DNA from 3 places in the Luteibacter sp. CQ10 genome. Region 2 is predicted to be linked to each of the others. Evidence: predicted binding sites of a transcription regulator. Region 2 holds the regulator's gene; each other region holds the start of a gene.
The links. Region 2 encodes sigma-54, which starts transcription at its own class of promoters, with help from an activator protein. Its sites were predicted from a motif close to TGGCACGNGCNTTGC; they were not measured.
Positions count from the first base shown of each region.

Region 1 (5,112 bases), 300 kb from region 2:
TCGCCGGCAAGTGGCCGAGGCCCGGGCGCAGGCGCGGCCAGCGGACACGTCCGAGGGCTGAGGCAAGATGGTTCGCCGATACGATCGGCTCCCACCCCTTCAGTAGGAGCGTGGCCCCCGAAGGGGTGGGAGCCGATCGTATCGGCGAATCGAGGGTGCCTCGGTCGGCCTGTACCAATGCCTCCGGCACTTAGTGACCTTTTACGTCACGCGACGGGAAAACGTCGCATGGCACCCAGCGTCACATTCGTGACGCGTGTCGTCAGGATTGACGCCGACGCGCGCCTTCACGCTTTCAACACCTGCCGAAAAGGTTTCCGTCACGTTCGCCAAGTGTGAGGCACGACGTGAATTTACGTCGTCACGCGGCGGAATTCCGACGTTGGCATGCTCTTTGATTGATACCTCCCCGTGAAGTCGATGTGGACTTCGATCCCATTCCCGGTGAGGTTCCCTATGAAGTCGTCCAACTTTCTCGTCGTCGAATCCGATCGCGCCCGTGCCGATGGCATCATGTCGGTGCTGGCCTTCCTCGGATACCGTCCCGTGCTGGCCAGCGGCCTGCAGGCGGCGGACGCGGCGGAGAGTTGGCGGGGGATCTTCGTCGGCACCGCGGAAGACGAGGTGGAGCTCGACAGCTACGTCGCCTTGCTCGGACGCAGCGGGCGCGACCTGCCCATGCTGGTCGCCGCCGATTCGCCGCTGGCCGCGACGCTGCTCTCCGACGATTCGCGCAGCCAGAGCGTCGAGCTGGTGGACGTGCCGCTGCGTTACGAGCGCCTGTCCGAGGCCCTGCGGGCCCTTCAGTCGCGCATCCAGCCGCCGGCCGCGAGCCTGCGCATGGTGGGCCAGTCCGGTCCGATGCAGCGGGTCAACGCCCTGATCCGCCAGGTGGCTCCGTTCGATTCCAGCGTGCTGGTGCTCGGCGAATCCGGCAGCGGCAAGGAAATGGTCGCCCGCACCATCCACGAATGCTCGCCGCGCCGCGACAAGCCCTTCGTGGCGATCAACTGCGGCGCGATCCCGGCGGAGCTGCTCGAAAGCGAACTGTTCGGCCACGAGAAAGGCGCCTTCACCGGTGCCATCAGCACCCGCAAGGGACGATTCGAGCTGGCCGAGGGCGGCACGCTGTTCCTTGACGAGATCGGCGACATGAGCCTGCCGATGCAGGTGAAGCTGCTGCGCGTGCTGCAGGAGCGCGTCTTCGAGCGCGTGGGCGGCAACCGTCCGCAGCGCTGCGACGTGCGCATCATCGCGGCCACCCATCGCAATCTCGAGGAAGCCATCGAGCGTGGCGGCTTCCGCGAAGACCTCTATTACCGCCTGTCGGTGTTTCCGCTGGAGATGCCGCCGCTGCGCCAGCGCCTGGAAGACCTGCCGGCGCTCATCGGTGAATTCAACCAGCGCCTGGTCCAGCGCGGCCTGTCGTCGGTGCGCTTCTCGCCCGGCGCGATGAACGCCCTTTGCCGCCACGGCTGGCCGGGCAACGTGCGTGAACTGTCGAACCTCGTCGAGCGCATGGCCATCCTCATGCCGCACGGTGACGTGCGTGCCGCCGACCTGCCGGAAAAATACCGCGGTGCCGCGCCGCTGGAAGAGGTGTCCGGTGCCGCCCTCATCGCGATGATGGAAGCCGAGCCGGAAGTGACCGAAAGCTTCACGGCCCTCGGCGCCAACGACGGCGATCCCTCGGTGCTGCCGCAGGGCGGCCTCGACCTGAAGGATCACCTCGCCGGCATCGAGATCGGGTTGATCCGCCAGGCGCTGGACTCGGCCAACGGCGTGGTGGCCCATGCGGCCAAGCTGCTGCGCGTGCAGCGTACGACGCTGGTGGAGAAGCTGCGCAAGTACGGTCTGTCCGAGGCGGCGCAGGCGGGTTGATGCTCCGCGGGATTCGCGGACACGGTCCGCTCCCACCCCTCCGGTAGCCACGCTTCCGCCGATGGGGTGGGAGCCGATCGTATCGGCGAACGGATTCGCGAAGACCTTCCCGGTTGGCACACCTCGTGCATCGAGTGCCATAAGTCCGATACCGCGTTGGAAAACCGTCATGAGCACGATCGACGTCAACAACCTCCTGTCCCAGATGCGCCGCATCAGCGCGCAGACCGAGATGCCCGCGATCCGCGGCGTCGGCGGCCTGGGCAACGAAACGACGCCGGTCGGCAAGGGCAGCTTCGGCGACGTGCTGAAGCAATCCATCGACGGCGTGGCGAAAGCGCAGGACAAGGCGGAAAAACTCTCCAGCGCGTTCGAGCGCGGCGACCCCCAGGTCGACCTCGCGCAGGTGATGATCCAGGGCCAGCGAGCCGATCTCGGCTTTCGCGCCATGACCGAAGTACGCAACAAGTTCGTCGATGCGTACAAAGACATCATGAACATGTCGATCTGATCGACCCCACGAATCGATTGAGCCCGAACCATGGCCGATAACGGCGTAGCTACCACGGAAAGCGGCACGGCAACGCGCATGGACTCGCTGAAGTCCCTCGCGCAGACGCCCGCGGCACGACAGTTGTTCATGCTGGCCGGCATCGCCGCCGCGGTCGCCATCGGCATCGCCGCCGTGATGTGGTCGCGTGCGCCGAACTACGGCCTGCTCTACGGCGGCCTCGAGCAAAAGGACGCCGCCGCCGTCACCCAGGCCCTGCAGAGCGCCAACACGCCCTATACGCTCAGCGCCGACGGCAGCTCGATTTTCGTGCCCGCCGCCGACGTGGCCGGCGTGCGCCTGAAACTGGCGGGACAGGGCCTGCCGCAGGGTAACGCCGCCAACACCATCCCGGCTTCCGATTCGCCGTTCGGCATGAGCGACATGGCCGAGCGAGCGCGCTACCAGTCGATGCTGGAGAACGATCTTTCCTCCACGATCGCCGGCCTGCAGTCGGTGCGCGCGGCACGCGTGCACCTGGCGATGCCCAAGCCGTCGGCGTTCATCCGCGACAACAAGCCGGCCAGCGCGTCGGTGGTGGTCACGCTGTATCCGGGCCGCCAGCTCGACCAGGGCCAGGTGGCCGCCATCGTGCACCTGATCGCCGCCAGCGTGCCGGGCCTGGATACGCGCCAGGTATCCGTCATCGACCAGACGGGCAACCTGCTGACCGTGAGCGATCCGGACAGCGCGATGGCCATCGGCGACAGCCGCATGCGTCTTTCCAACCGCATCGAGGCCACGTATACGCAGCGCGTGGAAGACCTCCTCACGCCGCTGGTGGGCGCGGGCAAGGTGCGCGCGCAGGTATTCGCCGATCTCGACTTCTCGCAGACCGAGAAGGCCAGCGAAACCTTCAACCACGACAACCCCGCGCTGCGCAGCGAGCAGACCAGCAGCGAAACGCGCACCGACGCGGCCAACCAGGGCGGTGTGCCCGGCGCGCTGAGCAACCAGCCGCCGAACACCGGCGGCAACGCCACCGCCGCGAATCCGGGCAATGCCAACGCGGCCAAGCCGGGTGCGCAGGCCGCCACGCAGCAGACCGCGCAGACGCCGACGCAGAATTCGCAGAGCGCCACGCGCAATTACGAACTGGATCGCACCGTCAGCCACGTGACCGATCCGGCCGGCAAGGTCGCGCGACTCACCGTGGCCGTGGTAGTCGACAACAAGCAGGTGATCGGCAAGGACGGCAAGCCGAGCAGCGTGCCCTTCACCCCGGAAGAACTCACCCGCCTCACCGACCTCACCAAGAACGCCGTGGGCTTCAGCGCCTCGCGCGGCGACAGCGTCAGCGTCATCAACGAGCCGTTCCGCGGCGCGGTGGCCGACGTCGAGCCCACGGGCACGCCGTTCTGGGAGCGTCCCGGCATGCTCGACCTCATCAAGCAGGGCCTGGGCGTGATGGTGGCCCTGGTGGTCGGCTTCTTCGTGTTGCGTCCGATGCTCAAGGGCCTGTTGAAACCGGCGCCGATCGCGATGAACAACGTCGCGCTGGCCGGTCCGATGCCCACGGTGTCGGTGATGGTGGACGACGACGACATGACGCCCGACCGCGTCACCGCCACCGCGCAGCCGCAGATCGGCTCGCCGCAGTTGCTCGCGTACGAACAGAAGGTGGGCCTCGCCAAGCGCATGGCCGCCGAAAACCCGAAACAGATCGCGCAAGTCGTGAAGAGCTGGGTGGGCGCCGATGGCGACTGACATGAAAGAAGCCCTCACCGGCGCGCAGAAAGCCGCCGTGCTGCTGCTCACCCTGGGCGAAGACGACGCGGCCTCGATCCTCAAGCACCTCGGCGCGCGTGAAGTGCAGGCCGTCGGTACGGCGATGGCGGCGTTGAAAAGCGTCTCGCGCGAGCAGGTGGAACTGGTGCTCACGCAGTTGCAGGAAGACGCCGGCCAGCACACCGCCATCGGCGTCGGCACGGAGGAGTACATCCGCCGCATCCTGGTCAACGCGCTGGGCGAGAACAAGGCCGGCGGCCTTATCGACCGCATCCTCCTGGGCCGCAGCAGCAAGGGCCTGGAATCGCTCAAGTGGATGGAGAGTCGCGCCATCGCCGAGATGGTGGGCCAGGAGCATCCGCAGATCATCGCGCTGGTGCTGGCACACCTCGAGCCCGACCAGGCCGCCGAAGTGATCGGCTATCTGCCGGCGCGCACGCGCAGCGACGTGGTGATGCGCGTGGCGACGCTCGACGGCGTGCAGCCGCATGCGCTCAACGAGCTGGACGAAATCATGGAGCGCCAGTTCTCCGGCAATTCCAACAAGCTGAAGTCGGCCACCGTCGGCGGCCTCAAGGCCGCGGCGAACATCCTCAACGCCATGGAAACCGCGAAGGAAGCCGAGCTGATGAGCACGATCCGCGGCATCGACTCGGCCCTGGGCGAGCGCATCGAAGAGCTCATGTTCGTGTTCGACGACCTGGCCGAGATCGACGACCGCAGCATGCAGACGCTGCTGCGCGAAGTGCCGTCGGCGCGCCTCATCACCGCGCTCAAGGGCGCCGATGCGGCCATTCGCGAGAAGATCTTCGCCAACATGTCCAAGCGTGCCGCCGACATGCTGCGCGACGACCTCGAGGTGAAGGGGCCGGTCCGCCTGTCCGAAGTGGACGCGGCGCAGAAGGAAGTGCTTGCCACCGCGCGCCGTCTTGCTGACGCCGGCCAGATCAATC
Region 1 is NZ_JAEUYM010000001.1:300,102-305,213, forward strand. It holds gene JNG39_RS01470 (PilZ domain-containing protein) at 1-61, shown strand, start outside; gene JNG39_RS01475 (sigma-54 dependent transcriptional regulator) at 457-1,881, shown strand; gene fliE (flagellar hook-basal body complex protein FliE) at 2,051-2,392, shown strand; gene fliF (flagellar basal-body MS-ring/collar protein FliF) at 2,471-4,138, shown strand; gene fliG (flagellar motor switch protein FliG) at 4,128-5,112, shown strand, end outside.
Region 1: the regulator sigma-54 is predicted to act here: its motif matches at 1,996-2,010, upstream of fliE (flagellar hook-basal body complex protein FliE).

Region 2 (5,112 bases):
CCTTCGACGGCACGCAGCAGCAGCCGAACGGCAAGGAGCCCGGCAAGGTCATCTGGACCGGCAACGTGGTGCTCACCCAGGGCACGATGAAAGTCACCGGCAACAAGGCCACCGGTTACCTCGACGGCGACAACCAGCTCACCCGCGTCATCGTCGAAGGAAACGCCCACATCCAGCAGCAGGACGAACAGAACCTGTGGATGCGCGGAAACGCCGACACCATCGACTACAAGGCCGACCAGGATTTCGCCGTACTCACCGGGCATGCCCACGTCGAAAAGGAAGTCGATCCGGCCGACCGCAAGAAGCTCAACCAGAGCAACGGCGACAAGCTCACCTACAACACGGCCAACAGCACGATGACCGGCGAGAGCAACGGCTCCGCCCCCGTGCACATGATCTTCCAGCCGAAACAACAGCAACCCGCCGCCGCGCCGGCCGCGCCTGCCGCCCAACCGAAGAAGCCCTGACACGATGCTTTCAGCCCAAGGCCTGCAGAAGCGCTTCCGCGCGCGCCAGGTGGTTCGCGATTTCGCCTTTTCCATCCGCGAAGGTGAGGTGGTGGGCCTGCTCGGCCCGAACGGCGCCGGCAAGACCACCTGCTTCTACATGGTGGTGGGCCTGATCCAGGCCGACGGCGGCTCGATCAAGCTCGACCAGCAGGACATCACCGGCCTGCCCATGCATGCCCGCGCCAAGCTCGGCATCGGCTACCTGCCGCAGGAGGCCTCGGTGTTCCGCCGCCTCAGCGTCGCCGACAACATCCTCGCCGTGCTCGAGCTGCGCGAAGGCATGACGCAAAAGCAACGCGAGGACGAACTGGAAAGCCTGCTCGACGAGCTGAAGATCACCCACATCGCCGAGCAGAAAGGCATCAGCCTGTCCGGCGGCGAGCGCCGCCGCGTGGAAATCGCCCGCGCCCTGGCGGCACGCCCGCGCTACATGCTGCTGGACGAGCCCTTCGCCGGCGTCGATCCGATCTCCGTCGGCGAGATCCAGCGCATCGTCCGCCACCTGAAGGAGCGCGGCATCGGCGTGCTGATCACCGACCACAACGTGCGCGAGACGCTGGGCATCTGCGATCGGGCCTACATCCTCAACGACGGCGTGGTGCTGTCCCGGGGCACGCCGCAGCACATCCTCGCCGACGAAAAGGTGCGCGAGGTGTATCTGGGCCGTGAATTCCGCATCTGACGTCACGGAATTGCCCCGTCGCCCGGCCTGAGCCGGGTGGGACGGTGGTAGGGTCGGCCCGGTAGGGGGTAGGATGGATTCGGTATCCCGAGCAACAACGGCATGAAACCCGGACTTCAGTTTCGCCTCAACCAGCAGCTGACGCTGACGCCGCAACTCCAGCAGGCCATCCGCCTGCTCCAGTTGTCGCAGCTCGAGCTCGAAGCGGAACTCCGCCAGATCGCGGAAGGCAATCCGCTGCTCGAGTTCGCCGAAGATGCCGAGTCCGAGGCGGAATCCGAGACCGAAGCCTTCGACGCGCCGGAATTCCCGCTGCGCAACGAAACGCCGGCCAAGGCCTCGAAAGAAGAAGACAACGCCACCGCCCCGGCCGAAGATCTCACCCCCGACTGGGACGACGATCGCTTCCAGGGCGAGGCGGGCGACTACGGCGGAGCGTCGTCGCGCGGCGCCGGCGGCGACGACGATGGCCTCGAACCCCAGAACGCCGCGCCGGAAAGCCTCCAGCAGCACCTGGAGTGGCAGCTCAATCTCTCGCAGTTCTCGCCGCGCGATCATGCCATCGCCATGGCGATCATCCATGCGCTCGACGAAGACGGTTACCTGCGCGACGGCGTCGAAGCCGTGGCCTCGGCCCTGCCCGCCGAACTGGGCGCGAGCGGTGAAGCCATCGAGTCCGTACGCCAGCGCGTCCAGCGCTTCGATCCCACCGGCATCGCCAGTCTCGACCTGCGCGATTGCCTCGCCTGCCAGCTTTCGCAGTTCTCTCCCGATACGCCGCACCGGGCGCTGGCCTTGCGCGTGGTCAACGACGAACTCGAATTGCTCGCGCGCAACGACATCGCCCGCATCGCGCGCAAGCTGAAGGCCGCCGAAGACGAGGTCGCCGCCGCCGCGGCGCTCATCCGCACCCTCGACCCTCGCCCGGGCGCCGCGCTCGACGCCACGCCCGTGGAGTACGTCGCGCCCGACGTCTACGCCCGGCGCGAGAACGGCCGCTGGAAGGTGAGCCTCAATCCCGACGCGCAGCCCCGCCTGGGCCTCAACCAGCACTATTGCAGCCTCATCGCCCGTGCGCGCGGCGACGATGCCACCTGGATGAAAGGCCAGCTCCAGGAAGCCCGCTGGCTGCTGAAGAGCCTGCAATCGCGCGCGGAAACGCTCACCAAGGTCGCCGAGGCCATCGTCCGCCGGCAGAGCGCGTTCCTCGATTACGGCCCCGAAGCCATGCACCCGCTGGTCTTGCGCGAAGTGGCCGAGGAGGTGGGCATGCACGAATCCACGATCTCCCGCGTGACCACGCGCAAGTACATGCACACGCCGCGCGGCACGTTCGAGCTCAAGCATTTCTTCTCCAGCGGCGTCGCCACGGAAGACGGCGGCAGCGCGTCGGCCACGGCCATCCAGGCCATGCTGCGCAAGCTCATCGGCGCCGAGGACGCGCGCCGGCCGCTGTCCGACCAGGCCCTCGCGGAGGAGCTTCATCGACGCGGTATTCAGGTCGCCCGCCGTACGGTGGCCAAGTATCGAGAGGCACTGCGCATCCCCAGTTCGAGCGAGCGCGTACGCGCCGGTTGAACGGGCTCCCGGGAACCCCCACGGAGGTCATAGGTCTCATCGGAATGCTTTGAAGGACGCGGCATCCCCGCCGCATCCGCTCTCGCCGCCCCACGGCGGCACCCTCAGCAAGAAGGAGGCGTCATGCAAATCCAGGTCAGCGGCCAGCACATCCAGATCACCCCCGCCCTGCGCGAGCGCGTGGAACAGCAAATCGGCCGCTTCGAACGCCTTTTCGACAACATCACCGCCCTCGACGTCGTGCTCAGCGTCGACAAGGCCGAGCACAAGGCCGGCGGCACCCTGCACTGTTCCGGCACCCGCCTCCACGCCGAGGGCCACGCCCGGCTCGAGGACGGCGCCCTCGGCGACCGCATGTACGCGGCCATCGACGAAATGGTCTCCAAGCTCGCCGACCAGTTGAAGAAGCACAAGGAAAAGCTCAAGGACCACCATAACGCCGAGGTCCGCGAGGCCCGCGCCGCGACCTGACCCGGCTTTCCGGTCCGCCCCGGCCCTCCCGGGCGGACCGATTCCATGCTTGATGGCACAATACCCACTCAGCCGGTGCCCTGCGCCGGCTTCGTTTTCCTCATTGGGACCATCGCGTGGACCGGCTGACCGCCAGACAACTCTTCGACGGCGTGCACGAGCGCATGGCGCTGCGCTGGGTCGCGGGCATGCGCGGCGAGGCGCGCGTGCTCGAAACCAACGCCAAACAGAGCCGCCGCCCGTCGCTGGTGGGCTACCTCAACGTGATCTACCCCAACAAGGTGCAGATCATCGGCACCGAGGAACTCAACTTCCTCGACGGCCTCGACTCGCGCCAGCGCTGGGAGGCCATCCACAAGATCGCCGCCTACCAGCCGGTGGCGCTCATCGTCACCAAGGAGCAGTCGATTCCCGCCGACCTGCGCGAGGTGGCCGAGGAAACCGACACCCCGCTATGGCAGAGCACCAAGCGCGGGCATGAACTGCTCACCTACCTGCAGTACCACCTGGCGCGCACGCTCGCGCCGCGGGTCACCCTGCACGGCGTGTTCCTTGAGGTGTTCTCGATCGGCGTGCTCATCACCGGCGAGCCGGGCTCGGGCAAGAGCGAACTGGCGCTGGAACTGATCAGCCGCGGCCACCGCCTCGTGGCAGACGACGCCACCGAGTTCACGTTGATCGCGCCCGACGTCATCGACGGCGCCTGCCCCGAGCTGCTGCAGGATCTGCTGGAAGTGCGCGGCCTGGGCGTGCTCAACATCCGCGAGATGTTCGGCCACACCGCGGTGAAACCGTCCAAGTACCTTCGCCTGGTGATCCACCTCAAGCCGCTGCGCGACGGCGAGGAAACCGATGCCATGACCCGCCTCACCGGCGACGTGAGCCGCCGCGACGTACTCGGCGTCGACGTCCCCAAGATCACCATCCCCGTCGCCCCCGGCCGCAACCTCGCGGTGCTGGTGGAGGCCGCGGTGCGCAGCCACGTGCTCAAGAGCAAGGGCATCGACCCGGCGCAGACCTTCATCGACCGGCAGGCGCACCAGATGCGCCGCTTCTCCCCCTGGTGACGCCATGATCGAAGAAACCACAGCGGCACCGTCCATCGTCGATCCCGACGCCATCCACCTCGTGGTGCTGACCGGCATGTCCGGCGGCGGCAAGACGGTGGCGCTGCGCGCGCTGGAAGACCTCGAGTTCTACTGCGTCGACAACATGCCCGCCGAGCTCATCCAGCAGCTCGTGGCCGCGGTGAGCCAGGGCGAGCATCGCCCGCGCCGGCGCATCGCGGTCGGCGTGGACATTCGCAACCGCCGCACCGACCTCGAGCGCATGCCGCACGTGCTGTCGGAGCTGTCCGCCGCCGGCGTGCACGTGCACCTGATCTTCCTCGACAGCCGCGACGACGTGCTGATCAAGCGCTACTCGGAAACCCGCCGGCGCCATCCGCTGGCCGCCGAGCGCCTGTCGCTGGCCGACTCCATCGCCGAGGAGCGCCGCCTGCTGCGCCCGCTGGTGTCCATCGCCGAGAAGGTGATCGACTCCAGCGACCTCAACGTGCACCAGCTGCGCCGCCTGTTCGCCACGGGCTACGCCGCCGCCAGCGACGGCACCACCCTGCTCTTCGAGTCCTTCGCCTACCGCCGGGGGCTCCCGCCGGACGCCGACTTCGTCTTCGACGCCCGCTGCCTGCCCAACCCGCACTGGGATCCCCGCCTGCGGCCGTTCTCGGGCAAGGATCTCCCGGTGCGCGAATTCCTCGACGCCAATCCGCTGGTGAACGAATACTATGAGGACGTCGCCCGCTGGCTCGACACCTGGTTGCCGCGCTTCGAGGGCGAAGACCGCAGCTACGTCACCGTGTCGATCGGC
Region 2 is NZ_JAEUYM010000001.1:3,152-8,263, reverse strand. It holds gene lptA (lipopolysaccharide transport periplasmic protein LptA) at 1-470, shown strand, start outside; gene lptB (LPS export ABC transporter ATP-binding protein) at 475-1,194, shown strand; gene JNG39_RS00035 (RNA polymerase factor sigma-54) at 1,297-2,772, shown strand; gene raiA (ribosome-associated translation inhibitor RaiA) at 2,896-3,243, shown strand; gene hprK (HPr(Ser) kinase/phosphatase) at 3,360-4,310, shown strand; gene rapZ (RNase adapter RapZ) at 4,315-5,112, shown strand, end outside.

Region 3 (5,112 bases), 290 kb from region 2:
CTCGACCGGAATGGCGACCCAGCTCTCGCGGATCTGGCCGAGCAGGCGGGTGACTTCGTCGAGGGCGTCGACGTCGTTGCGCAGGTTGGCATGCAGGAGGCGACGGCTCACGTAGTCGTAGAGGCTGTCGAGTTGCCCCACCAGGGGAGTATCGATGGCGGGGTTCAGCCCGCTTTGCAGGCCTCCCACGATTTCGATGGCCTTGGAGATGGCCTCGCCCTTGCCCGCGACGTTGCCGCCGAGCATGCAGCCCCGCGCGAAGCGGGTGCGCTCGAGGGCGCCGTCGAGCAGGAGGGTGACGAGGCCATGCGGGTCGGCCGTTTCCACGCCGCCCTGGGCATGGACCTGCTGGTAGGCGCCGACGCCGCGGGAGTAACCGTAAGACATGGGATGGGTATCCTCGGGATCAGGACTTGCTGTTGGCCAGCAGGTCGAACTGCTGCGACAGGAAGCTGGTGGTGCCGGCGAGCTTGGTCATCATCGCGTCCAACGCGGTGTACTGCTTGGTGAGCCGGTCGGTGTAGTCGTCCATCTGCTTGTCGAGCGCGTCCTGCTGGTCGTTCAGGTCCTTGGTGGTCTGGTTCAGGTTGTTCTTGCGCTGGGTGAGGATGCCGGTGGTCGACGTCCAGCTCGTGATGAGCTTGTCCAGCGTGGGCGCGATGCCGTCCGTGCCGCTGAGCAGGTCCTGCGTTTCCTTCGGATTGTCCGTCAGCGCCTTGGTGAGCTTGGTCGTGTCCAGCGCGAGCGTGCCGTCGGTCTGGAACGATACGCCGAGGTTGCTCAACGACGTCGGACCGGGCGCATTGCCCGTGAACTGCTTGCCTAGCAAGGTCGAGATCTGGCTCTTGATGGACGACACGGTGGCGTCGCCGATCAGGGCGCCGACCTGCTGGTTCGTCGGATCGTACTTCGTCAGCTGTTGATAGGTGCCGATGAAGCTGTTGTACGACGACACCAGGCTCTGCATGGCCGTGGTGACGGCCGACGTATCGTTGGTGATGTCGAGCTTGCTCTCGCCGATCTTGGTGAGCGTGAGGGTGACGCCGTCGATCGCTTTGGTGGCGACGTTGGTCGGGCTGCTCGCGGCGAGGCCGTCGATGGTGAATTCGGCATCCTGGCCGGCGACGGTGGGCACGTCGGTGGCCGGGTCGAAATCGAGCGCGGCGAGCTTGCCGTCGCCGCCGCTGCTGGTCACCGTGAAGGCGTTCGATGCGCCGGTGCTGCTCGAGGAGAGCACGAGATGCGCGCCGTCCTTGCCGGTGACGATGGCCGCGCTCACGCCGGGGTTGCTCGACGACTTGTTGATCATGTCGCGAACGGTTTCGAGCGTGTTGTTGGTGCTGTCGATGTCCAGCGACAGGGTCTTGTCGCCGACGGAAATCGTGAGGGTGCCGGTGCCGACCGTGGCCTTGCTGTCGGTGAAGGCGGACGAGGTGGTCTTCTGCGCCGAGGCCAGCTGCGTGATCTTGATGTCGTAGCTGCCCGGCTGGGCATCGGTGTCGGTGGTGGCGCCGAGCACGTCGTCGTCGCCGACGGACACCTTCTGGGTCTTGAACGCCGTGCCGTCGGTCAGCGACTTGATCGCGCTCTGCAACGCGGTGACCGACGAGGTGAAATTGCCGACCGCGGAGATCTGCGTGCTGTTCTGGCTGAGCTTGTCCGAGATCGCCTTGTCGGGAGCCGCGCGCTTGTTGGCGACGAGGTTCTTGACGATGGTCGGAACGTCGATCGAGCTCGAACCGAGGTTGACGGGACTGGTGGCCATGAGGTGCTCCTTGGGAAGACGCCTCACTGCCCGGGGCGCCAATTTGCCGACGGCGGCTTCGTTGCCGAAAGCCGCCGCAGACAACTAAGCAATTACCCTGCCAACCCCGGGGTTGCCCCCGGGGCGGTAGCGCTCGTCGATTAACCGAGGAGCTTGGTGACGATCTGCTGCGACTGGTTGGCGGTGGCGAGCACCGACACGCCGGCCTGCTGCAGGATCTGAGCCGAGGACATGTTCGCGGTTTCCTGGGCGAAGTCGGCGTCGGTGATGGCCGAGCGCGACGAGGTCAGGTTCTGCGAGATGTTCTGCAGGTTGGAGATGGTCGACTCGAAGCGGTTCTGGATCGCGCCGAGGTCCGAGCGGACGTCGGAGATCGACTGCAGGGCCGCGTCGACGCTGGCGATGGTCTGGTTGGCACCATCGACCGTCTTCACGCTGGAGTCGGCGAGGGTCTGGGTCGTGGAGACCGCCACCTTGCCGGCGGTGAGGCCGGCGGCCGTCAGGTCGGCGGTGGTGCCGCCCACGGTCACGTCGGACGCCGAGGCGTACTGCACCTGGCCGTTCTGGCCGACGTAGGCGTTGATACCGTCACCCGACTTGGCGTTGATCGCGTCGGCGAGGTCCTGGGCGCTCTTGTAGGTACCCTTCAGGCTGAACGCAGCGTTGTCGCCGACCTGCAGCGTGACGTCGCCGAGGGTGACCGGGGCGATGTCGCCCTTGTCGAGGCCGTTGACCGAGGTCAGCGTGCCCAGGTCGGCGGCGCCGGCACCCGTCACCGTGGGAGCCGTGGCAGCCTTGCCCGTGCCCGAGGAGGTCAGGACGAGGTTGCCGTTAGCGTCCTGCGACGCGGTGGCGCCCGCACCAGCGGCCGTCAGCGCCGTGTTCAACGCGGTAACGAAGCCGGCGGCGTTGGTCGTATTCGTGTTGAGCGTGACCGCCTTGCCGTTGACCGTCAGGTCGAAGTCATTGCCGCCGGAGAAGTCGAAGCTGGCCGGCAGGGCCGAACCGGTCGTCGTGCCGGCAGTGGCGGCGGCGGCCGGGGTGAAACCACCGATCGAGCCGCTGGCGAGCTGGCCGATCTGGTTGGCCTTCACGCCCTGGTTCAGGCCGACGGAGATCACTTCACCCACGTTGGCGCCGACCTGGAAGCTGAGGTTCTTCGACGAGCCGTCGAGCACCTTCATGCCGTTGAAGTTGGTCTGCGTGGCGATACGGGTCACTTCCGACAGGCGCTGCTGCACTTCGGCGTCGAGCGCCGCGCGGTCGCTGGCCGAGTTCGACGCGTTGGTCGACTGCACGGCGAGTTCGCGGATGCGCTGCAGGTTGTTGGTGACCTCGTCCAGGGCCGACTCGGTCGTCTGGGCCAGCGAGATACCGTCGTTGGCGTTGCGGACGGCCTGGTCCAGACCGTTGATCTGGGTGGTGAAGCGGGTGGAGATGGCGAGGCCGGCGGCGTCGTCCTTCGCGCTGTTGATGCGGTTGCCCGACGACAGGCGCTCGATGGCGGAAGACAGCTTGTTCTGCGACTTGCTCAGGTTGTTCTGGGCGGTCAGCGACGAGATGTTGGTGTTGATGGTCAGAGACATCGGATTGATCCTTTTTAAGCGGAACCGAATGGCCGGATAGGTGCGGCGTAGTCCGGCGGGGTTCCGTTAGGGAAGCCTTCCGCCTCAGAGAGGTTTACGGCACGCCGGGGAGAAACTTGAGAGGTTTTTTTGACGCGGGTGTGGGAGGAATGCCCTGCCCAGCCGCTGTCTTGGGGTGTATCGGCATGATCTCCTGCGGGTTTAGGGGATTTTTCGGGTCATTGGGTGGTATTGCGGCAAAAAGCGCGTAGGAGACCTTGATCGCAACCTCGGACGTCCGGCGCTGGGTTCCTGCGTTCGCAGGAACGACGGACTACAAGCTTTACTGCCCCCTTCCTAATCGCCTCACGTCGTTCCTGCGCACGCAGGAACCTAGCGCCGTGAACCCGTGCATGTCTGCACGTCACATCGGCTCTTACTTGAGATAGTTGAACAACGAAAGATTCTGCATCTTCACGTAAGCCTGCTGCGCGACATCCAAGGCCGACTGCTGTTGCGCGAACTTGCTCGTGGCGCTGGCGTAATCCAGCTCGGTCAGGTCCGACAGCGTGCTCTTGTATTGCAGGCTCGCGTCCGAACCGATGTCGGTCTGCTGGTCGAGCACGTTCATGCGCGCGCCGATCTGCGTGCGCGTATTGAGGAAGTTGCCCTGCACCTGGTCGAGGTTCATCAGCTGCGCGTTGAGCTGGTTGTTCATCGCGGCACCGCCGCCACCGCCAGCCTCCAGCGCGGTGATGATGTTGCCCACGCTGGAGAACACGTCCTGGTTGGACGATGGCGCCACCGTGAAGGTATCGCCCGTCGCCGGCGTGCCGGTGAGATTGAGCTGCGCGCCCTTGAACTGGATCGCGCCCGAGTCGCCCGTATAGGTGCCGGTGGACACCACCGGCGCCGTGGGATCCGTCAGGTCGTGGATCTCGTACGTCGTCGGCGAGGTGAACGTGACCCCATAGGTTCTGCCGTCCCACTGGCTCGCGTCGGTGACCGACGTGGTCTGCACCACCGCCGTGCCCGTGTTCGTCGTGCCGGCCGATGTCGTGAACGTGCCGTTGCCGCCCTTGATCGCCATGAACACGCTATCGCCGTCGTCGCCCGTGGCCACCTGCATGCCCGGCGCGGCCGCGACCATGCGCTGGTTCTGGTCGCCGCCGTACGTGACGCTCAAGTCGCTGACGGTGAACGGCTGCGTCGACGTGCGGCTGCCGGCGAAGATGTATTCGCCCTGCCCGTCGCGCGTGTTGGCGAGGCTCGCCAGCGCGCTCAGGTTCTGGCGGAGTTCCGCCGCGATCGACTTGCGCGACTCGTCGGTCTGCGTGCCGTTCATGCCTTCGAGCGTGAGCGTACGGATGCGATCGAGGATGTCGCCCGCCGACGAGAGCGACTGCTCTTCGGTCGCGAGACGATTGGAAGCCGACTGGATGTTGCGGGTGTACTGGTCGTTCTGCGCGCTGGCCGAACTGACGTCGACGGCGCGCGCGGCGGCGGCGGGATTGTCCGCCGGCGTCTGGATCGCCTTGCCGTTGCCGAGCGCGAGCTGGGTCTGCGACAGCTCGTACTGGCGATTGAGCATCGAGTTGACGGCCTGCTGCTGCCCCCAGGAAGTGGAAATTCGCATGATCAGCCTCGCACCGCGCTCAGGAGGGATTCGAAGATCGTGTTCGCCGTCGTGATGACCTGCGCCGACGCGGCGTACGCCTGCTGGAAGCGCAGCAGGTTCGAGGCTTCCTCGTCCATGTTCACGCCCGACAGGCTCTGCTGCGC
Region 3 is NZ_JAEUYM010000001.1:294,123-299,234, reverse strand. It holds gene fliS (flagellar export chaperone FliS) at 1-387, opposite strand, end outside; gene fliD (flagellar filament capping protein FliD) at 407-1,765, opposite strand; gene JNG39_RS01450 (flagellin) at 1,906-3,351, opposite strand; gene flgL (flagellar hook-associated protein FlgL) at 3,767-4,966, opposite strand; gene flgK (flagellar hook-associated protein FlgK) at 4,969-5,112, opposite strand, start outside.
Region 3: the regulator sigma-54 is predicted to act here: its motif matches at 1,854-1,868, upstream of fliD (flagellar filament capping protein FliD).